DNA from 3 places in the Streptomyces sp. NPDC032198 genome. Region 3 is predicted to be linked to each of the others. Evidence: predicted binding sites of a transcription regulator. Region 3 holds the regulator's gene; each other region holds the start of a gene.

Region 1 (7,760 bases), on a different contig from region 3:
CCGATGCGCGTGCCTGACGTACCGCCGAGGACGGCGACGCAGCACTCCGTGAACGCGTCCGCCCACCGCCCGGTCAGGAACGCGGCACGGTCGGCGCCGAGGATGCCCCGCAGCAGCTGCTCCGCGATGTCGTCCGGCAGCATCCGGAAGTAGTCCACCGGCGCCCACGGCGTGTGCGAGAAGTGGCCGATGCGCAGGTCGGGGCGGAGCTCCCGCAGCATGCCCGGCACCAGGGCCAGGTGGTAGTCCTGGACGAGGACCGCCGCGTCCGCACCGGCGCTCTCCGCGAGCGCCTCGGCGAAGGCCCGGTTGTAGGTCTCGTACGCCGCCCACTGCGCCCGGAACTCCGCGCCGAAGGCCGGTTCCAGCGGGGTCTGGTAGAGCATGTGGTGGACGAACCACAGCACCGAGTTCGCGATCCCGTTGTATGCGTCGGCGTGCACGCCCTCGTGCGAACCCGCGTCGATGTCGAGCATCCGCACCCCGGGCTCGCCGACCCCGCGCCGCACGGCCTCACGGTCGCCGTCGCCCAGCGCCGCGCAGACCCACAGGGCCGCTTCCCCGTCGGATTCGCCGATCGCGCTGAGCCCGGAGACGAGACCGCCGCCGCCGCGCTTGGCCGTCAGCTCCCCGTTCTCCTCCAGGGTGTACGTGACGGGGCCGCGGTTGGACGCGACGAGGATCTGGGCGGAGGCGTGCTCGGAGACCATGTGGCGAACCTAGCCCTTCCGGGATGGGCTCAAACGTACGGGCGCTCATCGCTGGTCGCGTCTGCTCCTCGCCGCCGCCACCGCCAGAACGCCCAGCGTGAACAGGGAGATCGCCAGACCCGCGTACAGCATGGTGTCCGACTCGCCGCCCGTGTCGGCCAGTTCCCCCGGCGTGCTCCCGCGGCTCACGGTCCCGGCCTGCTGATGCCCCGGAACGGGCCGTACCGGTGCGTCCATGACCATGGTGCCGGTGGCCCTGATGTCGCCGTACGGCGATTCCGCGGCGGCGGGCGCGGTGGCCGCTCCGAGTGCTCCTGCCACGAGAATGGCCGTCGTCATGGCCACGGCACCGACGCGTCGCGCGCTTCCCATTACCTGTCTGAGCCACATAAGTGGGGAATGTAGACAAAATGCTCGGTTCTGGGTGGTTACGCCACGCGGCGGGCCGTGTACTCCGCTATGCCGCACATCGGCGGGCGCTCCTCCGTGTCCACCGAATGGGTCCGCGGCTCGAACCCGTGCTCGCCCCGTTCGAACTGGGTGAGTTCGGGGCGCACGAGATGCCCGCGCGCGAGCCGCAGCTGCGCCGTCCGGTAGATCGCCGCCGCCATCCGCCCCAGCGCCTGCCCGTCCTGGTGCCGGTGCTTGCGCACGCCGACGTCGACCTGCGCGAGCGCGTCCAGGCCCACCGTGTGCAGCGCGTCGACGAGCAGGCCCAGCTCCACTCCGTAACCGACGGGGAACGGCAGCCGCTCCAGGAGGGACCTGCGCGCCGCGTACTCGCCGCCCAGCGGCTGGACGAACCCCGCGAGCTGCGGCCAGTGCATGTTGAGCAGCGGGCGCGCCATCAGCTCCGTGACCCGGCCGCCCTGACCTGCCGCCTCGCCCAGGGGGCGGTCGTACATCGCCTTCACGAAGTGCACGTCGGGCTCGGTCAGGAGCGGGCCCACGATGCCGGTGACGAAGTCCGCCGAGAACTCCCTCAGGTCCGCGTCGACGAACGCGACGATGTCACCGCCGGTCACCAGGAGCGAGCGCCACAGGACCTCGCCCTTGCCGGGCACGGCCGGGATGCGCGGCAGGATCTCGTCCCGGTGCACGACCCGCGCGCCCGCCTCCCGCGCGACCTCGGCCGTACGGTCCCGCGAGCCGGAGTCGATCACCACGAGCTCGTCGACGAGGGGAGTCCCCTCGACCAGCTCGCGGCGGATCGCGGCGACGATCTCGCCGACCGTCCCCTCCTCGTCGAGCGCGGGCAGGACGACGCTCACCGAGGCTCCCGACGCCCGTTTGGCGTCGAGCAGCGCGCTGAGCGGACGGTCGGCAACGGACCAGGAACGCCTGGTCAGCCAGCGCTCGGCCTCTTCCAGCACGGGTGGCTCCTCCTGTGTGTGGCCTACATGTGATCCATCTCGCGGTTCGGACGACTATCTCAAGGGTCCAGGCCGTCGGTTACAGTCTTGAACAACGCGGATGACCATCGCATGTCGGGGGTCATCGCGTAACAAATGCCCCGGGCCCCTGAAGCCCGGCGCCATACCGCTCATCCAGAGGGGCAGAGGGATACGGCCCGTTGAAGCCCCGGCAACCATCCCGCCGACCGCGCACGCGAGGTCTCGGTGGGGAAGGTGCCAATTCCGTCTCGCGGCGAAATGCGTCGCGAGGAAGATGAGGAGAAAGGGCCTCGCCTCCATGGCTGCGCAGACTGTCGCAACGAACGACACCACCCCCTCCACCACGGGTTCCGTGGACCTCGGCCCCGCGTCCGGCCTCTCTTGCCGCGAGTGCGGCGAGCTCTACGCGCTGGGCCCGATCTTCGCCTGCGAGGCCTGTTTCGGCCCGCTCGAAGTCGCGTACGACCTGCCGACCGGCGACCCCGAGGCACTCCGGAAGCAGATCGAGTCCGGCCCCGACAACATCTGGCGCTACGCGCCCCTGCTGCCCGTCCCGGCGAACGTCGCCGAGAAGCCGAACATCAACCCCGGCTGGACCAAGCTGGTCAAGGCCGACAACCTCGCGCGTGAACTCGGCGTCGAGCAGGGCAAGTTGTTCGTCAAGGACGACTCCGGCAACCCGACGCACTCCTTCAAGGACCGCGTCGTCGCGCAGGCCATCGAGGCCGCGCGCGCCTTCGGCTTCACCACCCTCTCCTGCTCCTCCACCGGCAACCTCGCGGGCGCCGTCGGCGCCGCCGCCGCCCGCGCCGGCTTCCGCTCCTGTGTGTTCATCCCGCACGACCTGGAGCAGGGCAAGGTCGTCATGGCCGCGGTCTACGGCGGCGAGCTCGTCGGCATCGAGGGCAACTACGACGACGTGAACCGCTTCTGCTCCGAGCTCATCGGCGACCCGCTGGGCGAGGGCTGGGGCTTCGTGAACGTGAACCTCCGGCCGTACTACGGCGAGGGCTCCAAGACCCTCGCGTACGAGATCTGCGAGCAGCTCGGCTGGCAGCTGCCCGACCAGCTGGTCATCCCGATCGCCTCCGGCTCGCAGCTCACGAAGATCGACAAGGGCCTCAAGGAGCTCATCGAGCTGGGGCTCGTCGAGGACAAGCCGTACAAGATCTTCGGTGCGCAGGCCGAGGGCTGTTCACCGGTGTCGACCGCCTTCAAGGCCGGTCACGACGTCGTGCGCCCCCAGAAGCCGGACACCATCGCCAAGTCGCTCGCCATCGGCAACCCCGCCGACGGGCCGTACGTCCTGGACATCGCGCGTCGCACGGGCGGTGCGGTGGAGGACGTGAACGACGAGCAGGTCGTCGACGCGATCAAGCTCCTCGCTCGGACCGAGGGCATCTTCGCGGAGACCGCGGGCGGGGTCACGGTCGGCGTCACGAAGAAGCTGATCGACGCGGGCCTCATCGACCCGACCTTGACCACGGTTGTGTTGAACACGGGTGACGGGCTCAAGACTCTTGACGCTGTTGCCGAGACGTCTCAGGCGACCGCCACGATCCGCCCCAGCCTGGACGCGTTCCGCGCCGCCGGGCTCGCCGGCTAGCTGCCGTAGGGCCTGACCGCCGTCCTCGACGGGCGGTCGTGGTCCGTCCTCGCGCAGTTCCCCGCGCCCCTGAAAGGGGCCCCACACACCCCGAGGTGAAATCATGAGCGTGAACGTCCGTATCCCCACCATCCTCCGCACCTACACCGGCGGTCGGTCCGAGGTCGCCGCGGAGGGTGCGAATCTCTCCGAGGTCATCGCCGATCTGGAGAAGAACCACGCCGGTATCGCGGCCCGTGTCCTGGACGACCAGGGCAAGCTGCGGCGTTTCGTGAACGTTTACGTGAACGACGACGACGTCCGCTTCGAGCAGGGCCTGGAGACGGCGACGCCGGACGGTGCCGGGGTCTCCATCATTCCCGCCGTCGCCGGTGGTTGATTCTTTAAAGAAATACCCTGCGTAATCTCCATTGCCCCCTCCGCGAGAGAAGCGGAGGGGGCAATTCCATGTGGTTGAGCGCGGTACAGTTGGGAAGCGAGCTTCCCTGTTTGTGCCGAGCGCATATACGAAGTCGCCCCGAGGGCGACAAGAAGTAGCCAAAGTGCCCCGCCCATTTGCCCCTCTCGTGGCATTTGCCTGGCCCGACTTGCCCTGAACTCCGGCGAATTCTTCGCATATTACCGATCAGGCGTGCCCAGAATTCTCGTCCGATTGACCTGTTGCAGAGGGCAGTTGGACAGATACATTCAGCCGCGGTCGACGCGTTCCGGCGCACGCCTCCACAACCCATTGGGGGGGTGAGGTCTGACCCGGGTCCGCGAAGTGCGGGTCCGTGCAAGGGCCAGTAATAGGGGAGTTAGGCATGGCTCAGGGCACCGTCAAGTGGTTCAACGCGGAGAAGGGGTACGGCTTCATCGCGGTCGACGGTGGTGCGGATGTTTTCGTCCACTACAGCGCGATTCAGATGGACGGCTACCGCACCCTTGAAGAAGGTCAGCGAGTGGAGTTCGAGATCTCGCAGGGCCAGAAGGGTCCGCAGGCGGACATGGTCAAGCTCGCCGTCTGATCTCGGCGCGATCGGCCAGTGACTTAGAGAGTCACGAGGGGCCCGTACCCGACAGGGGTACGGGCCCCTCGTGCGTGCGCCCCTCGTACGTCTGGGATCCGCGAGAGGCGCTTGCACTCGTAGGGGTCGAGTGCTAATCATTGGGCTTAGCACTCTCCGAGTGAGAGTGACAGAACTTGGATCGGGTCGGTGAGGCCCGCAGGCCGGGTGGGGCAAGGAACCACAAGGCTTGCAGGCCGTCCGTCGCGGGCGCTGGCGCGATCCGGAAGCATGCCACCCCTGTCCGGGAGGACCACTTCACATGGCCAAGATCATCGCGTTCGACGAGGAGGCACGGCGCGGCCTCGAGCGCGGCATGAACCAGCTCGCCGACGCCGTCAAGGTGACCCTGGGCCCCAAGGGTCGCAACGTCGTCCTCGAGAAGAAGTGGGGTGCCCCCACGATCACCAACGATGGTGTTTCCATCGCCAAGGAGATCGAGCTCGAGGACCCGTACGAGAAGATCGGCGCCGAGCTGGTCAAGGAGGTCGCGAAGAAGACGGACGACGTCGCCGGTGACGGCACGACGACCGCGACCGTCCTGGCGCAGGCGCTGGTCCGCGAGGGCCTTCGCAACGTAGCCGCCGGTGCCAACCCCATGGCCCTCAAGCGTGGCATCGAGAAGGCCGTCGAGGCCGTCTCGGGTGCCCTCCTTGAGCAGGCCAAGGACGTGGAGACCAAGGAGCAGATCGCTTCTACGGCCTCCATCTCCGCCGCCGACACCCAGATCGGCGAGCTCATCGCCGAGGCGATGGACAAGGTCGGCAAGGAAGGCGTCATCACCGTCGAGGAGTCGCAGACCTTCGGTCTTGAGCTTGAGCTCACCGAGGGCATGCGCTTCGACAAGGGCTACATCTCGGCGTACTTCGCCACGGACATGGAGCGTATGGAGGCGTCGCTCGACGACCCGTACATCCTGATCGTGAACTCGAAGATCTCGAACGTGAAGGACCTCCTTCCGCTCCTCGAGAAGGTCATGCAGTCCGGCAAGCCGCTGCTGATCATCGCCGAGGACGTCGAGGGCGAGGCCCTGTCGACCCTGGTCGTCAACAAGATCCGTGGCACCTTCAAGTCCGTTGCCGTCAAGGCCCCGGGCTTCGGTGACCGCCGCAAGGCCATGCTCGGCGACATCGCCATCCTCACCGGTGGCACCGTCATCTCCGAGGAGGTCGGCCTCAAGCTGGAGAACGCCGGTCTCGACCTGCTCGGCCGCGCCCGCAAGGTCGTCATCACCAAGGACGAGACCACGATCGTCGACGGCTCCGGTGAGAGCGACCAGGTCCAGGGTCGCGTCAACCAGATCCGCGCCGAGATCGAGAACTCGGACAGCGACTACGACCGCGAGAAGCTGCAGGAGCGCCTGGCGAAGCTCGCCGGCGGTGTTGCGGTCATCAAGGCCGGTGCCGCGACCGAGGTGGAGCTCAAGGAGCGCAAGCACCGCATCGAGGACGCCGTTCGCAACGCGAAGGCCGCCGTCGAAGAGGGCATCGTCGCCGGTGGTGGCGTGGCCCTCATCCAGGCCGCCGCTGTCTTCGAGAAGCTTGAGCTCGAAGGTGACGAGGCCACCGGTGCCGCCGCTGTGAAGCTGGCCCTTGAGGCCCCGCTGAAGCAGATCGCCGTCAACGCCGGCCTTGAGGGTGGCGTCATCGTCGAGAAGGTGCGCAACCTGCCCATCGGTCACGGCCTGAACGCCGCGACCGGTGAGTACGTCGACATGATCGCCGAGGGCATCCTCGACCCGGCGAAGGTCACGCGCTCTGCCCTGCAGAACGCCGCGTCCATCGCCGCGCTGTTCCTCACCACCGAGGCCGTCATCGCCGACAAGCCGGAGAAGGCGGGCGCTGCCCCGGCCGGCGGCGGCATGCCGGGCGGTGACATGGACTTCTGATCCGCCTCCGGCTGATCAGCGGTTCATCGCTACACGCGAACCGAGGGCGGCACTCCTTCTCACGAAGGGGTGCCGCCCTCGGGCGTTTCCCGGTGCGTACGGGGCGTGCGGCTTACGAAAGACGGTCCATGATCCAGGTGCAGAGTTCTTCCGTGACCAGGGTGTGGCCCTCGTTGTGGGAGGCGCAGAGGTACTCGTCGAGCTCGCTGTCCCCGGAGTCCTCCGGGAACGGGTCGTGCAGCTTCTCGTGGGTGTCGATGTCGCGCAGGGCGACCGCGCTCACCGAGGGGACGAAGCAGTGCTCGCGGGTCTCCGCCTCCGAGCCGAGGCCGATGATCGCGGGGATCTTGTTCAGCTCGTCGGCGAGGATGCCGAAGCCCTCCAGGGTGCCGCCGGGCGCACCGTCGATCTCGGGCATGCCCGAGGTGCGGATCTGCGGCTTGCGCAGGGTCACCACGCGGAGCTGGGCGACGAGCTTCTCCTCGCCCGCGGGCTGCGTGTAGAGGTGGGTGCCGGTGATGCCGAGGCCCTTGCCGTGGAACGCCCGTACGCCGGGGTCGATGCCGTTGGCCACGCCGGTGCGCACGCCGTTGGCGACGCCGATCTTCTTCGGGCGCCTGGGCCAGCCGCCCACCCGCTCCAGCTCGGCGAGGAACTCGATGCGCTCCTTGTCGGTCTCCGGGGAGTCGTCCCATTCGGAGATGTGCTGCCACAGGAGCTGGCGCGCCGCCGGGCTGTTCATCTGGTTCGAGAAGGCCGCGTTGAGCCGCCGGATGTAGTGCGCGAACGACTGCAGCGCGATGGGGATCCAGGCGCCGCGGTGCGGGCTGTCGAAGGAGAAGTACAGCTCGGTCTGGTGGTCGACGTTGTCGTGCTCCATCTTGGCGAGCGCGTACCGCGTGACCAGGCCACCCATGCTGAAGCCGCCGACGGTCAGCGGGTGGTTGCCGACGCGCCGCGCGATCGCCTCCTGGATCGCCGACCGTGCGGCCCTGGCGTTGTCCAGGATCGAGGCGCTGCGCTCGTCGAAGCCGAGCAGGATGACGTCGTAACCGCGCTGCCGCAGCTCCGTGAGGAACGGGTACGGGCCCCGCTCAAGGATTTCCCACGAGAAGT
Region 2 (7,760 bases), on a different contig from region 3:
CGACCGGTACGCGAAGGAAGGCGACCCGAAGGCGATCGCGTTCCCGCGCGGCCTCACCGGGCCGCGCGACGCCGCGTACGACTTCTCCTTCTCCGGCCTGAAGACGTCCGTCGCGCGCTGGATCGAGGCCAAGCGGGCCGCGGGCGAGGACGTTCCCGTGCGTGACGTGGCGGCGTCCTTCCAGGAGGCGGTCGTCGACGTGCTGACCCGCAAGGCCGTACGGGCCTGCAAGGACGAGGGCGTCGACCACCTGATGATCGGCGGCGGGGTGGCCGCCAACACGCGGCTGCGTGCGCTGGCCCAGGAGCGGTGCGAGGCGGCCGGGATCCGGCTGCGGGTGCCGCGGCCGAAGCTGTGCACGGACAACGGCGCGATGGTGGCCGCACTCGGCGCGGAGATGGTGGCACGCAATCGCTCGGCCTCCGACTGGGACCTCTCGGCGGACTCCTCGCTCCCGGTGACGGAGCCGCACGTCCCCGGCCACGCCCACGACCATGTGCACGAGGTCAGCAAGGAGAACCTGTACTCGTGACCGTCGCGCTGATGTGGGAGGCCCGTGCCGCCGACGGACGGGGCGATGAACTGCTCGCGTGGGCACGGGCACAGGTCCTGGACGGTGCCCCGGTCCGCCGGGAGAGCTTCCGCGCCCCGCAGGACCGGGTCCTCGTACTGACCTGGTGGGACGCCGCTTACGACGACGACCTCCCCGAAATCCCGGAGCCCGCACCGGAGTTGGTGACGCGGGCGGTGCACAGGTGGCGGTTCGAGTCGGTGGGCCTGGACTGAGCCCGGACGGACGTCCCGGTGGTGCTCGCCGCGCTGCTCCTCTCGCGGCACGCAGTACTCGCCGACCGGCGCACCGGGCCCGCCCCGCACCTCGACGTTCAAAAAGAATCTTCGAAGAATCTGGGCGGCGATGTCGATCCGGGCGTCTCCCGTTCGACGCAGAGGTGAGAGGCGGGAAGAAGCCCCGCCCGTCATGTGGCCCGCAGGGCACGTGACCGCCGAAAGGACATGACCATGCCGCGCTTTCTGACGATGATCCGCGTCGACGAGAAGAACTCCCCCGAGGGCGGTCCCAGCCCCGAGATGGGCGAGCGCATGGGCGCGCTCCTGGAGGAGATCAGCAAGGCCGGGGTCATGCTCGACACCGCGGGCCTCACGCCGAGCTCCGACACCACCCAGGTCCACTGGAAGGGCGGCCGACTCTCCGTCACGGACGGGCCGTTCACCGAGGCCAAGGAGGTCGTCGGCGGCTACTCCATCACGCAGTGCAAGGACCGGGCCGAGGCGGTCGAGTGGGCGAGCCGCTTCCTGAAGACCCACGACGAGCAGTGGACGGTGACGGCGGAGGTCCGGGAGATCGTCGAGGGCTGAGGCCCTTGAGAAGAGCTGAGGTTCCTTGAGGGCTGAGGTCCTGCCCTCGGGTGGTCGAGAACCTTTGCGGAGTCGCCGTGGGGGTGCTCTGATGGGTGGCCGTGACGGCCCACCCCTCAGAGCCCCCGCGCGGGGCCTCCCCGGACACCCCTGACCGCGCCATCGAGACCGTCTTCCGGATAGAGTCCCCGCGCCTGATCGCGGGGGTCGCGCGGGTCGTGCGCGACGTGGGTATCGCGGAGGAGCTGGCGCAGGACGCGATGGTCGCCGCGCTGGAGCAGTGGCCGCGGACCGGCGTCCCCGACAACCCGGGCGCGTGGCTGATGACCACCGCCAAGCGTCGCGCCATCGACCTCGTACGCCGCAGGGAGCGCTACGCGCGCAAGCTGGCGGAGATGGGCCGCGACCTGGAGGCGGCACCGCCCCACGTCGACGAGCCCACCGACCCCGACGACATCGACGACGACCTCCTGCGCCTCGTCTTCACCGCCTGCCATCCGGTGCTCTCCGCCGAGGCCCGCATCGCGCTCACGCTGCGGCTGCTCGGCGGCCTCACGACGCCGGAGATCGCCCGCGCGATGCTGGTCCCCGAGGCGACGGTGGCCCAGCGCGTCGTGCGCGCGAAACGCACCCTCGCCGCCAAGGGCGTGCCCTTCGAAGTCCCGTACGGGGCCGAGCGCGAGGCCCGGCTCGGCTCGGTGCTCGAAGTCATCTACCTCATCTTCAACGAGGGGTACGCGGCCACGGCGGGCGACGACTGGCTGCGCCCCGCCCTGTGCGAGGACGCCCTGCGGCTGGCCCGGGTCCTTGCCGGGCTGATGCCTCGGGAGCCCGAAGTGCACGGCCTGGCAGCGCTGTTGGAGCTCCAGGCGTCCCGCTCGGCGGCGCGGACGGGGCCGAAGGGCGAGCCGGTACTCCTCGCGGACCAGGACCGCCGCCACTGGAACCGGCCGCTGATCCGGCGGGGCTTCGCGGCGCTCGCACGCGCGCACTCGGCGGCTCCGGGCGCGGCTGGGCCGTACGCGCTCCAGGCCGCGATCGCCGCCTGCCACGCGAACGCCTCGTCGTACGAGGACACGGACTGGCCCCGGATCGTCGCCCTGTACGACCTGCTTGTCGCCCGCACCCCGTCACCGGTGATCGAGCTGAACCGTGCGGTGGCGGTGTCGATGGCCTCGGGCCCGGCGGAGGCCCTGCACCTGGTGGACGCCCTCGCGGCCGAACCCGCCCTGAAGGACTACCACTTGCTGCCGAGTGTGCGGGGCGACCTGCTGCTGCGCCTCGGCCGGGCGGCGGAGGCGCGGGCGGAGTTCGAGCGGGCGGCGGGGCTGACGCGGAACGAGCGGGAGCGGGAGTTGCTGCTGGGGCGGGCGGACGGAATCAGCCCGTCCGGCGTTTGAGGACGAACTCGGCGGAGCCGGTGATCGACGGTGCCCGGGGCCTCGGCGCGGCCGGTTCTCAGCGCCCCGCCGCCACCGGCTGCCCGATCAGCATCGCCGGCGCGCCCGCCACCCGCGTCAGGAACACCGTCGCCGCGTTCTTGCCCTGCGGCTTCACCTTGCGGCGCAGTTCCTCCGGCTCCACCGCCGATCCCCGCTTCTTCACCGTGAGGATGCCGACCTCCCGCTCCCGCAGCAGCGCCTTCAACTTCTTCACTCCGAAGGGGAGTTGATCGGTGATCTCGTACGCCACCGCGTACGGCGTCTCGTGCGGTGCGTCGGAGGTGACGTACGCGATGGTCTCGTCGATCAGGCCGCCCTCCACCCGCGCGGCCACCTCCGCCACCAGATGCGCACGGATGACGGCGCCGTCCGGCTCGTACAGATAGCGCCCCACCGGCCGCACCTCCGGATCCGGCAGCATCGCGTCGAGCGAGGACCACAGGGAGGCGCCCGAGGGCAGCAGCGTCGCGCGGTGCGAGGACGGGACGTCCGTGCCGAACCACAGCACGGCCTCCTTCACGTCGCCCCCGTCCGAGATCCACTCCGCCGCGGCATCGGCGGGAACCGCCTCGTGCGGAATGCCGGGAGCGATCTTCAGCGCCGCGTGCGGGGCCTTGCGGGCGGCCTCGACGGCCCAGGAGAGGGGCGGGGAGTAGGCCTCCGGGTCGAAGATGCGGCCCCGCCCGCCACGCCGCGCCGGGTCCACGAAGACGGCGTCGTACGCGGACGTGTCGACCTCGGTGACATCGGCCTCGCGCACCTCGATGAGGTCACCGAGTCCGAGGGCGTGCGCGTTCGCGCGGGCCACCGCGCAGGTCAGGGGGTCGCGGTCGACGGCGAGGACGGCGATCCCGGCCCGGGCGAGCGCGATGGCGTCGCCGCCGATGCCGCAGCAGAGGTCGGCGACACCGCGTACGCCGAGCGCCCGGAAGCTCTCGGCGCGGTGCACGGCCACACTCGTACGGGTCGCCTGTTCGACGCCGTTCGGCGTGAAGAACATCCGCCCCGCGTCATCGGCGCCGAACTTCGCCACCGCCCGCCGCCGCAGCCGCGCCTGCGCGAGCACCGCCGTGACCAGTTCCGCCGGGTGCTCGCGGCGCAGCCGGGTGGCGACGGCCAGCTCCCGGGCCGGATCGGCCTCCCGCACCTCGTCGAGGTCGAGCAGGGACCGGCCTTCGGGGGTGAGCAGCGCGGAGAAGGAGGTCAGGGCGGTCGAGGCAGTCGGATCACGGTCGAGGTCGTTCACCCGGTCCATTGTGGGCCAGTCGGTGGATGGTGCGCGCCCGGCGGCGGTGTCGGCCCCGCCGCGGGCCCGTGAGCTGCAAAGATCCGGCGCCATGCAACTAGTACGACAAAACGACAAATTCGGTCCAAGGCGGAAGGGTCGGGTGAGGGGGCGGATGCGGGCCGGGGTGGCCGCGCTCGTCGTCGCCGCGATCGCCTCCGGCTGCGCGTCGGGCTCCGACGGCGGAGCGAACCCCGCCCCCGGCCAGCAGCGCCTGGACGCGCCGCCCGCCCGCGCCCTCGACTCCTACGCCCAGAAGCTCCGCGTCGCCCAGGTGGCCCGCGCCGCCGCCGCGAAGCGCTGGGGCCTGGCGAAGCCCCCGCTGGCCGCGCCGCCCGCGCCGGCCAAGAAGCCGGTGATCACCACCCGCAAGGGCTTCGAGGTCAAGGGGCAGGCGGCGCTGCCGCCGGTCTTCACGACCGTCCCGACCAAGAAGAAGGTCGTCTTCCTGACCATCGACGACGGCGCCGAGAAGGACCCGGCGCTGCTCAAGATGATGAGCGAACTGCAGATCCCGTACACCGCGTTCCTCAGTGACTACCTGGTCAAGGAGGACTACGGCTACTTCAAGAAGATGCAGGCCCGGGGCGTCTCGCTGAACAACCACACCCTCAACCACCGCTACCTGCCGGGGCTTTCGTACGCGGGCCAGCGCCGCGAGATCTGCGGGATGCAAAACGTCATCCAGAAGCGCTACGGCAAGCGGCCCGAGCTCTTCCGCCCGCCCTACGGAAACTACAACGAGGACACGCTGCGGGCCGCCAAGTCCTGCGGGGTCAAGGCCGTGCCGCTGTGGGCGTCCGAGGCCTTCGCGGACCACATGGAGTGGCGCGAGTGGGACCGGGACCTGCATCCCGGCGACATCATCCTCACGCACTTCCGGGGGCGCGAGGACTGGAAGGGGACGATGCCCGACATGGTCCGCAAGGTCATGAAGACGGTCACCGACAAGGGGTACGCGGTGGCCAGGCTGGAGGACTACCTGTGACCGGGCGGGCGCGGGCGCGGCGGTCCCTTGTCGGCATGCTCGCGGCAGGCGTGCTCGCGCCCGCACTGCTCACGGGGTGCGCACAGTCGGTGGACCCGATCGAGAGGCTGGGGAGGAAGGCGGCCGAGAAGGTCCCGACGCGCAAGCCGGCACCGTCCCCCAGCTGCGTCCAGCTCGCCGGGCCACGGAAAACGGATCGGTACGAGGCGGCGGAGACGGAACCCGTCAGCGAGGGGAAGCGTTGCCCCGTAGGGCGCGAGGGCTCTTCCACGTCCCCGTCCGAGGGGCGCGAGGGCTCCGTCGCGTCCCCACCCGAGGGCTCCTCCGCGTCCCCCTCCGGATAAGACCCGCGTCAGCGAATTAGCAGTCCGCTTGACCGAGTGCTAATCGTCGTCCTAGTGTCAACCCTGGCACTCACCACTGGAGAGTGCCAACAGCGACGGGCAGGTCCGGCACCCGCGACGACGGATCCACCTGGTCGCCACCCCAGACTGTTAACCCCGTAGATCTCCGAAGGGGGAGACCGGATCGTGACGACCGCCAGCTCCAAGGTTGCCATCAAGCCGCTCGAGGACCGCATTGTGGTCCAGCCGCTCGACGCCGAGCAGACCACGGCCTCTGGCCTGGTCATTCCGGACACCGCGAAGGAGAAGCCCCAGGAGGGTGCTGTCCTCGCCGTGGGCCCGGGCCGCTTCGAGAACGGTGAGCGCCTGCCGCTCGACGTGAAGGTCGGCGATGTCGTGCTGTACAGCAAGTACGGCGGCACCGAGGTGAAGTACAACGGCGACGAGTACCTCGTCCTCTCGGCTCGCGACGTGCTCGCGATCGTCGAGAAGTAATTCACCTGCTTCACCAGTATTGCTTTTGAGTTGCGCCCCTGGTCACCCCGCTGCTGATTGCCGGGCGGCGAGGGGCGCAGTTCGTTTGAACCCGATTTTTCGAGAGGGCTGAACCGCTCCCATGGCGAAGATCCTGAAGTTCGACGAGGACGCCCGTCGCGCCCTCGAGCGCGGCGTCAACAAGCTTGCCGACACGGTCAAGGTGACGATCGGCCCCCGCGGCCGCAACGTCGTCATCGACAAGAAGTTCGGCGCTCCCACCATCACCAACGACGGCGTCACCATCGCCCGCGAGGTCGAGGTCGAGGACCCGTACGAGAACCTCGGCGCGCAGCTCGTCAAGGAGGTGGCGACCAAGACCAACGACATCGCGGGTGACGGCACCACCACCGCGACGGTCCTCGCCCAGGCCCTGGTCAAGGAAGGCCTGCGCAACGTAGCCGCCGGCGCCTCCCCGGCCGCCCTGAAGAAGGGCATCGACGCCGCCGTCAAGGCCGTGTCCGAGGAGCTCCTCTCCACCGCGCGCCCGATCGACGACAAGGCCGACATCGCGGCCGTCGCCGGTCTGTCGGCCCAGGACCCGCAGGTCGGCGAGCTCATCGCCGAGGCGATGGACAAGGTCGGCAAGGACGGTGTCATCACCGTCGAGGAGTCCAACACCTTCGGTCTGGAGCTCGACTTCACCGAGGGCATGGCCTTCGACAAGGGCTACCTGTCCCCGTACATGGTGTCCGACCAGGAGCGTATGGAGGCCGTCCTCGACGACCCGTACATCCTGATCCACCAGGGCAAGATCTCCTCGATCCAGGACCTGCTCCCGCTGCTCGAGAAGGTCATCCAGACCAACGCCTCGAAGCCGCTCCTGATCATCGCCGAGGACGTCGAGGGCGAGGCCCTGTCGACCCTGGTCGTGAACAAGATCCGCGGCACCTTCAACGCCGTCGCGGTGAAGGCCCCCGGCTTCGGCGACCGCCGCAAGGCCATGCTCGGTGACCTCGCCACCCTCACCGGCGGCACCGTCATCGCCGAAGAGGTCGGCCTCAAGCTCGACCAGGTCGGCCTGGACGTGCTCGGCACCGCCCGCCGCGTGACCATCACCAAGGACGACACCACCGTCGTCGACGGCGGCGGCGACGCCTCCGAGGTGCAGGGCCGCGTCAACCAGATCAAGGCCGAGATCGAGGCCACGGACTCCGACTGGGACCGCGAGAAGCTCCAGGAGCGCCTCGCGAAGCTGGCCGGCGGCGTGTGCGTCATCAAGGTCGGCGCCGCCACCGAGGTGGAGCTCAAGGAGAAGAAGCACCGTCTGGAGGACGCCATCTCCGCGACCCGCGCCGCGGTCGAGGAGGGCATCGTCTCCGGTGGTGGCTCCGCTCTGGTGCACGCCGTCAAGGTCCTCGAGGGCAACCTCGGCAAGGAGGGTGACGAGGCCACCGGTGTCGCCGTCGTCCGCCGCGCCGCCGTCGAGCCGCTGCGCTGGATCGCCGAGAACGCCGGCCTCGAGGGTTACGTCATCACCTCGAAGGTCGCCGAGCTCGACAAGGGCTTCGGCTTCAACGCCGCGACCGGCGAGTACGGCGACCTGGTGAAGGCCGGCGTCATCGACCCGGTCAAGGTCACCCGCTCCGCCCTGGAGAACGCCGCGTCCATCGCGTCGCTGCTCCTCACGACCGAGACCCTGGTCGTCGAGAAGCCGGCCGAGGACGAGGCCGACGCCGGTGGCCACGGCCACGGTCACTCGCACTGACCCGCTGCCGCTGAGCTGAACCGAGGCCCGGCGCCCCCATCCGGGGGCGCCGGGCCTCGGCGCGTCGAGGGGCATCTCTCTA
Region 3 (7,760 bases):
CTGACGACAGGCATCTTTGCGTCCAACTCCCAAGGCCCCTTCGGGACGGTGCCTTCAGGGGCGCAGCAGCAGCCACTCCTGCAACTCCACCAAGTTGCCCTCCGGGTCCTTGAGGTGGGCGACTCGCATGCGGTCCGTGAGGGGGGGCGGGGCCCTGGGCGATGGTGCCACCGCGTTCGGCGATCCGGCGGCAGTGGGCGTCGAGGTCGTCGACCCGCAGCACCACCAGTGAGCGGTGTCCGGTCGCCGGCTCCTCCAGCTCGTCGAGGAGCTGGGCCATCATGGAGCGGTCCTGGAGCGCGATGCCCGCGGAACCGGCCGCCGGGCTGAACTTCTCGTACGGTCCGTCCACCGCCCCCGACTGCGGCTTGAGGCCGAGGATGTCGGCGTAGAAGTGGTAGCAGGCACGGAAGTCCGTTACGAGCAGTCGTACTTGGGCCAGTTCCACGGCATCTCCCTCACCCGGAGCGGGGGTTCAGGACCAGCGGCCCGTGCGCCCCAGGAGCAGTGCGGCCGCCGCCGTCCCCGCGGTCGACGTACGCAACACGCTACGCCCCAGGCGGTACGGTTTCGCGCCCGCGTCCGCGAACGCCGCGAGCTCGTCCGGGGAGACGCCGCCCTCGGGGCCGACCACCAGGACGATGTGCCCGGCCGCCGGAAGGTCCGCCGTGGCCAGCGGTTCGCTGCCTTCCTCGTGCAGGACCGCGGCGAGGTCGGCGGTGCCCAGCAGCGCCGCCACCTGCTTGGTGGACAGGGCGTCCGCGACCTCGGGGAAGCGCACCCGGCGGGACTGCTTGCCCGCCTCGCGCGCCGTGGCACGCCACTTGCCGAGCGCCTTGAGCCCGCGCTCGCCCTTCCACTGCGTGATGCAGCGCGACGCGGACCAGGGCACGATCGCGTCGACGCCGGTCTCCGTCATGGTCTCGACGGCGAGTTCACCGCGGTCGCCCTTGGGCAGCGCCTGTACGACGGTGATCCGGGGCTCCTGCGGCGCCTCTTCCCGTACGGAGTCCATCCGCAGGATCAGCCGGTCCTTGCCCTCGGTGTCAAGGACCACGCAGTCGGCCCAGCGTCCGGCCCCGTCGGTCAGGACGATGTCCTCACCGGCGTGCAGCCGCTTCACGGAGACGGCGTGGCGCCCTTCGGGACCGTCGAGCACGAAGCGTCCGCCGCCCGCGGCAGTGTTCTCGAAGGTCCCGAAGGTCTCGACAACGAAAACGGGCGCGGTCACGCCTGGCTCCCGGGCTGGGTCCCCTGCTGCCCGCCGGCCGCCAACGCGTCCTTCGCCTCGGCCAGTTCGGCCGCGAGGACCTCCACGAGCTGCCCGGCGGGCAGTTCCCGCGCCATGCGGTGGCCCTGGCCCGCCCACAGCGCCATGCCCTGCGCGTCACCGGCCTTGGCGGCGGCCTTGCGCAGGCCGCTGGTGAGGTGGTGGATCTGGGGGTAGGCGGCGGGGGCGTACGGCCCGTGCTCGCGCATGAAGCGGTTGACCAGGCCCCGCGCGGGGCGTCCCGAGAAGGCCCGGGTCAGTTCGGTGCGGGTGAACAGCGGGTTGGTCATGGCCTGCTTGTGCAGGACGTTGGCGCCCGACTCGGGGCAGACCAGGAAGGCCGTGCCGAGCTGCGCGGCGTCCGCGCCGGCCGCGAGCACCGCGGCGATCTGCGAGCCGCGCATCAGGCCTCCGGCCGCGACGACCGGGATCTGCACGGTGTCGCGCACCTGCGCGATGAGCGAGAGGAGGCCGAGCCCGGCGCCGTCCGTCTCGGGGTTGTCGCGGTGGGTGCCCTGGTGGCCGCCCGCCTCGATGCCCTGCACGCACACGGCGTCGGCGCCCGACCACTGGGCGGTCTGCGCCTCTTCGGGCGAGGTGACGGTGGCGACGGTGATCGTGCCGACCCGTGCGAAGGCGTCGAAGACGTCACGGGTGGGGCAGCCGAAGGTGAACGACACCAGCGGCACCGGGTCCTCGACGAGGATCGCGAGCTTGGCGTCGTAGCCGTCGTCGCGGCCGCTGTCCGGGTCGCCGAGCTGCGTCTCGTACCAGGCGGCCTCTCCGGCGAGCTGGTTGCGGTAGACGTCGACGGCGGCGGCATCGGCGTACTCGGGCTGCGGCATGAAGAGGTTCACGCCGAACGGCCGGCTCGTGAGCCCCCGCAGCTGTTTGATCTCCTGGTACATCCCGTCGGCCGTTTTGTACCCGGCGGCGAGGAATCCGAGCCCCCCGGCCTCGCAGACGGCCGCGGCGAGCTGAGGGCACGAAGCGCCGCCCGCCATGGGGGCCTGCACGATCGGAAGGCGGCAGAGATCGGTCAGTGCGGAGGACATGAACGCATCGTGCCATGACCTGGCCGGGGGGCCGAATCGCGCCTCACAGCGGGCCCGCGGGCGCCTGCCGCGGGCTACAGACTTTCCCGCCCACCCACCCGACACCCCGCAGAAATCGACAATGCTCCGGTGCCGGAGGGCAAACCCTCCGGCACCGGAGCACCGGAATCTCAGCGACCGTTGAACGCGTCCTTCAGGCGCGAGAACAGACCCTGCTGCCCCGGCTGGAACTGCCCGGTGGGCCGCTCCTCGCCGCGCAGCACCGCGAGCTCCCGGAGGACCCGCTCCTGCTCCGCGTCCAGCTTGCTCGGCGTGAGGACCTCGACGTGCACGATGAGGTCACCGCGACCGCCGCCCCGCAGGTGCGTGATGCCCCTGCCGTGCAGCGGCACCGACTGGCCGGACTGCGTGCCCGGCCGGATGTCGACCTCCTCCAGGCCGTCCAGCGTCTCCAGGGGCACCTTGGTGCCCAGAGCCGCGGCCGTCATGGGGATGGTGACCGTGCAGTGCAGGTCGTCCCCGCGCCGCTGGAACACGGCGTGCGGCAGCTCGTGGATCTCCACGTACAGGTCGCCCGCGGGGCCGCCGCCGGGGCCGACCTCGCCCTCGCCCGCGAGCTGGATCCGCGTGCCGTTGTCGACACCGGCGGGGATCTTCACGGTGAGCGTCCGCCGCGACCGGATGCGGCCGTCGCCGGCGCACTCGGGGCAGGGGGTGGGCACGACCGTGCCGAAGCCCTGACACTGCGGGCACGGCCGCGAAGTCATGACCTGGCCGAGGAACGACCGCGTGACCTGCGACACCTCGCCGCGACCGCGGCACATGTCACACGTTTGAGCGGATGTCCCCGGCGCGGCACCTTCACCGCTGCAGGTCGTACATACGACCGCCGTGTCGACCTGTATGTCCTTGGTGGTCCCGAAGGCCGCCTCGTCCAGGTCGATCTCGAGCCGGATCATGGCGTCCTGGCCACGGCGCGTGCGCGACCGGGGGCCACGCTGCGACGCCGTCCCGAAGAACGCGTCCATGATGTCCGAGAAGTTGCCGAAGCCACCGGCCCCGAAACCGCCCGCACCGCCGCCGCCCGCCTGGGACAGCGGGTCACCGCCGAGGTCGTAGACCTGCTTCTTCTGCGGGTCCGACAACACCTCGTACGCGGCGTTGATCTCCTTGAAGCGCTCCTGAGTCTTCGGATCCGGATTCACGTCCGGGTGAAGCTCTCGCGCAAGCCTCCGGAAGGCCTTCTTGATTTCGTCCTGGGAAGCGTCGCGGCGCACGCCTAGTACGGCGTAGTAGTCCGTGGCCACTTACGACTCCGCCAGGATCTGTCCGACGTAACGTGCCACTGCGCGTACTGCTCCCATCGTTCCCGGATAGTCCATGCGGGTCGGGCCGACCACGCCGAGTTTGGCTACTGCCTCGCTGCCCGAACCGTAGCCGACGGAGACCACGGACGTAGAGCTGAGTCCCTCATGGGCGTTCTCGTGACCGATCCGTACGGTCATGCCCGAATCCGTCGCCTCGCCAAGCAACTTGAGCAGGACGACCTGCTCCTCAAGAGCCTCCAGGACGGGCCTGATGGTGAGGGGAAAGTCATGTCCGAAGCGGGTGAGATTGGCCGTTCCGCCGATCATCAGCCGCTCCTCGGTCTCCTCGACCAAGGTTTCGAGGAGTGTGGAGAGCACCGTCGCCACGGTGCCCCGGTCCTCCGCGTCGAAGGACTCCGTCATGTCCTGCACGAGCTGCGGCACGTCCGCGAAGCGGCGGCCCGCGACCCTGCTGTTGAGCCGCGCCCGCAGATCCGCGAGCGAGGTCTCGCCGAACGGGGCGGGGCAGTCGATCATGCGCTGCTCGACCCGGCCCGTGTCCGTGATCAGGACGAGCATCAGACGGGCCGGAGCCAGTGAGAGCAGCTCCACGTGCCGCACCGTCGACCGCGTGAGCGACGGATACTGCACGACCGCGACCTGCCGGGTCAGCTGCGCGAGCAGCCGCACCGTGCGCGCCACGACGTCGTCGAGGTCGACGGCGCCGTCGAGGAAGTTCTGGATGGCCCTGCGCTCCGGCGCCGCCATCGGCTTGACGCCCGCGAGCCGGTCGACGAAGAGGCGGTACCCCTTGTCGGTCGGGATGCGCCCGGCACTCGTATGAGGCTGGGCGATGAACCCTTCCTCCTCCAGCGCCGCCATGTCGTTGCGGACCGTGGCCGGTGAGACACCGAGACTGTGCCGCTCGGTGAGCGCCTTGGAGCCGACGGGCTCCTCGGTGCCGACGTAGTCATGGACGATGGCGCGCAGCACCTCGAGCCTGCGTTCACTGAGCATCCGCGCAACACCTCCACCTTTTCGCCCTGAAACCTGTCTGCCCCGTGGTCCGCCTGGCACTCCCCGCGGGTGAGTGCCAGCCTTGCACCGCGCCCAGTGTACGGCCGCGAGGTACGGCCCCGGCAAGGGCCGGACCCCCGGTCTCGGTCCGGCGGGTGAGCGGGCGGCTGCCGAGCCGCCCGCACAGCGCTAGCGTCGCCTTATGAACGTGACGCCGGCTTGGGACGAGGCAGGGTGGGAGCGGCTCGCGCCGCATGTGGGACGGCGGCGCCTCCCGGTCTGGGACTGTACGGCGGGGCTTGTCGTCGGCGGTGAATCGGCGCTGATGATCGAGGCGGGGGCGACGCTGCGCGAGGGGGCGGAGCTGCGCACCCAGGCGCGCGGCATCCTCGGCGGGGGCCGCCGGGTCACTCATCTCGCCCTGACGCACCCGCACTTCGACCATGTGCTCGGCGCCGCGGCGTTCGCGGGCGTGGAGGTGTACGGCGCGGTGGGCCTCGACGCGCTGCTCGCGAAGGGCCGCGACGAGCTGCGCGAGTCCGCGGTGCGGCACGGGGTCGCGCCGGACGCGGCGGCGGAGGCCGCCGACCTGCTCGTCCACCCGCACCACACGGTGTGCGGGGAGTGGACGCTCGACCTGGGCGGCGGCGTGCAGGTGCTGCTCGCGAACGTCGGCCCGGGACACACGGGCCACGACCTGGCGGTCCTGGTCCCCGGCACGGCGGACTCCCCGGAGATCGTCTTCTGCGGCGACCTGGTCGAGGAGTCGGGTGAACCGCAGGCCGGTGATGACGCGGTCCCGAAGCGGTGGCCTGCCGCGCTCGACCGGCTGCTCGACCTGGGCGGGGAGGACGCGCTGTACGTGCCGGGGCACGGTGCGGTGGTCGATGCGGCATTTGTCCGTGCGCAACGGGCCACACTGGCGGCCCGCTTCGGCGTGTCGTAGCGAGCCTCCCCCCACTTCTTCCTATCGTCGGGAAAATGCGCCAGTACTCCGCGGACCTGACCCCGCCCTGGAAGAAGCCGAAGCCCGTCCCGGAGGTCGCCGCGGAGGCGGACCTCGTGGTGGAGGAGCTGAGCACCGGCTTCTGCGGGGCGGTGATTCGCTGCGAGAAGACGGCGGAGGGTCCGACGGTGACCCTGGAGGACCGCTTCGGCAAGCACCGCGTCTTCCCGATGACTCCGGGTGCCTTCGCCCTGGAGGGCCGGACGGTGACGCTGGTCCGCCCGTCCGCCGCCTCCTCGCCGGTACGTCCTTCGCGCACCGCTTCCGGCTCGGTGGCCGTGCCGGGTGCGCGGGCCCGGGTCGCCCGCGCGGGGCGGATCTACGTGGAGGGCCGCCACGACGCGGAGCTCGTCGAGCGGGTGTGGGGCGACGACCTGCGGATCGAGGGCGTGGTCGTCGAGTACCTGGAGGGCATCGACGACCTCCCGGCGATCGTCGAGGAGTTCTCCCCCGGCCCCGACGCGCGACTCGGCGTCCTGGTGGACCACCTGGTGCCCGGTTCGAAGGAGTCGAGGATCGCGGCGCAGGTGAGTTCTTCGTCGGCGCTGGTGGTGGGGCACCCCTACATCGACGTGTGGGAGGCGGTGAAGCCGTCCTCGGTGGGGATCGCCGCGTGGCCGCGCGTGCCGCGGGGGCTCGACTGGAAGACGGGCGTCTGCGAGGCCCTGGGCTGGCCGCCCAACACTGGCGCGGCCTGGCAGCGGATCCTGGGCTCGGTGCGCAGCTACCGCGATCTTGAACCGGCGCTTCTGGGCCGCGTGGAGGAGTTGATCGACTTCGTCACGGGGACCGAGTCCTAGACCGCCGCCGACGCCTGCGGGGCCGGACTGCGCCGCCGCTGCGCGGCTATGTCAGCCCGTCCGGCGTTTGAGGACGAACTCGGCGGAGCCGGTGATTCTGCGGTCAGTCCACCAGGTCCCGCACCACCGCATCCGCCAGCAACCGCCCCCGCAGGGTCAGCACGGCACGCCCCTCCTCGTAGGGCCCCGCCTCAAGAAGCCCATCGGCGAGCGCCCGGCGGGAAGCCGCGAGGCCCGCGGGGTGGAGCAGGGACAACGGGCACCCCTCGAGGAGCCGCAGCTCCAGCAGGATCCGTTCCACCCGCCGGTCCTCCGCGGCGAGAACCTCCCGCCCGGCCCCGGGCGACCGGCCGGCGGCGAGGGCGCCCGCGTACGCCCCGGGATGCTTGACGTTCCACCACCGCACGCCCCCCACGTGGCTGTGGGCCCCCGGCCCGGCCCCCCACCAGTCGGCCCCGCGCCAGTACAACTCGTTGTGCAGGCACCGCCCGGCATCGGACGTGGCCCAGTTCGACACCTCGTACCAGGAGAATCCCGCGCCCCCGAGCACCTCGTCGGCGATCAGATACCGGTCGGCGTGCACGTCGTCGTCCGTCATCGGCACCTCGCCGCGCCGGATCCTGCGCGCGAGCTGCGTGCCCTCCTCAACGATCAGGGCGTAGGCGCTGACGTGGTCGGGCCCGGCGCCGATCGCCGCGTCGAGGGTGGCCCGCCAGTCGTCGTCCGTCTCGCCCGGCGTGCCGTAGATGAGGTCCAGGTTGACGTGGTCGAAGCCCGCCGCCCGCGCCTCGGCCACGCATGCCTCGGGCCGGCCGGGGGTGTGCGTACGGTCCAGCACCTTCAGTACGTGCTGCTTCGCGCTCTGCATCCCGAAGGAGACGCGGTTGAAGCCACCGGCCCGCAGTTCGCTCAGGTAGGCCGGATCGACGGACTCCGGGTTCGCCTCGGTGGTGATCTCCGCGTCGTCCGCGAGCCCGAACTCCTCCCGGACCGCTCCCAGCATGCGCACGAGGTCGGCTGCGGCCAGGAGCGTCGGCGTACCGCCCCCGACGAAGACCGTCTGCACCGGGCGCGGGTCGTCGCCCAGGGTCTTGCGCGCGAGCCGTACCTCGTCGATCAGGGTGTCCGCGTAATTGTCGCGCGAGGCGAGCACGCCGCCGGAGCCGCGCAGCTCGGTCGCGGTGTACGTGTTGAAGTCGCAGTAGCCGCAGCGCGTGGCGCAATACGGGACGTGGAGGTAGAAGCCGAGCGGACGTGTCCCCGCACCCGCGAGGGCGGACGCGGGCAGGGACCCGTCCTCGGGCA

The links. Region 3 encodes HrcA, which represses chaperone genes, less so after heat shock. Its sites were predicted from a motif close to TTNGCACTCNGNNNNNCNGAGTGCNAA; they were not measured.
Region 1: a site for HrcA is predicted at 4,864-4,890, ahead of groL (chaperonin GroEL). Genes of this name have one in related genera too.
Region 2: a site for HrcA is predicted at 5,453-5,479, ahead of groES (co-chaperone GroES). Genes of this name have one in related genera too.

What each region holds. Positions count from the first base shown of each region.
Region 1 covers NZ_JBEZVL010000005.1:145,076-152,835, forward strand. The annotation lists gene AB0E78_RS14720 (trehalose-6-phosphate synthase) at 1-710, opposite strand, end outside; gene AB0E78_RS14725 (hypothetical protein) at 756-1,049, opposite strand; gene AB0E78_RS14730 (glucosyl-3-phosphoglycerate synthase) at 1,139-2,083, opposite strand; SAM riboswitch class I at 2,251-2,385, shown strand; gene thrC (threonine synthase) at 2,403-3,710, shown strand; gene AB0E78_RS14740 (MoaD/ThiS family protein) at 3,814-4,089, shown strand; gene AB0E78_RS14745 (cold-shock protein) at 4,514-4,717, shown strand; gene groL (chaperonin GroEL) at 5,019-6,644, shown strand; gene AB0E78_RS14755 (hypothetical protein) at 6,757-7,760, opposite strand, start outside.
Region 2 covers NZ_JBEZVL010000010.1:213,095-220,854, forward strand. The annotation lists gene tsaD (tRNA (adenosine(37)-N6)-threonylcarbamoyltransferase complex transferase subunit TsaD) at 1-532, shown strand, start outside; gene AB0E78_RS26870 (hypothetical protein) at 529-786, shown strand; gene AB0E78_RS26875 (YciI family protein) at 1,021-1,377, shown strand; gene AB0E78_RS26880 (sigma-70 family RNA polymerase sigma factor) at 1,479-2,777, shown strand; gene AB0E78_RS26885 (methyltransferase domain-containing protein) at 2,836-4,074, opposite strand; gene AB0E78_RS26890 (polysaccharide deacetylase family protein) at 4,220-5,092, shown strand; partial or broken gene AB0E78_RS26895 (polysaccharide deacetylase) at 5,128-5,226, shown strand; gene groES (co-chaperone GroES) at 5,623-5,931, shown strand; gene groL (chaperonin GroEL) at 6,053-7,678, shown strand; gene AB0E78_RS26910 (SDR family oxidoreductase) at 7,758-7,760, opposite strand, start outside.
Region 3 covers NZ_JBEZVL010000001.1:967,778-975,537, forward strand. The annotation lists partial or broken gene AB0E78_RS04500 (VOC family protein) at 55-448, opposite strand; gene AB0E78_RS04505 (16S rRNA (uracil(1498)-N(3))-methyltransferase) at 476-1,231, opposite strand; gene AB0E78_RS04510 (nitronate monooxygenase) at 1,228-2,325, opposite strand; gene dnaJ (molecular chaperone DnaJ) at 2,496-3,632, opposite strand; gene hrcA (heat-inducible transcriptional repressor HrcA) at 3,633-4,649, opposite strand; gene AB0E78_RS04525 (MBL fold metallo-hydrolase) at 4,858-5,595, shown strand; gene AB0E78_RS04530 (DUF3097 domain-containing protein) at 5,631-6,455, shown strand; gene hemW (radical SAM family heme chaperone HemW) at 6,559-7,760, opposite strand, start outside.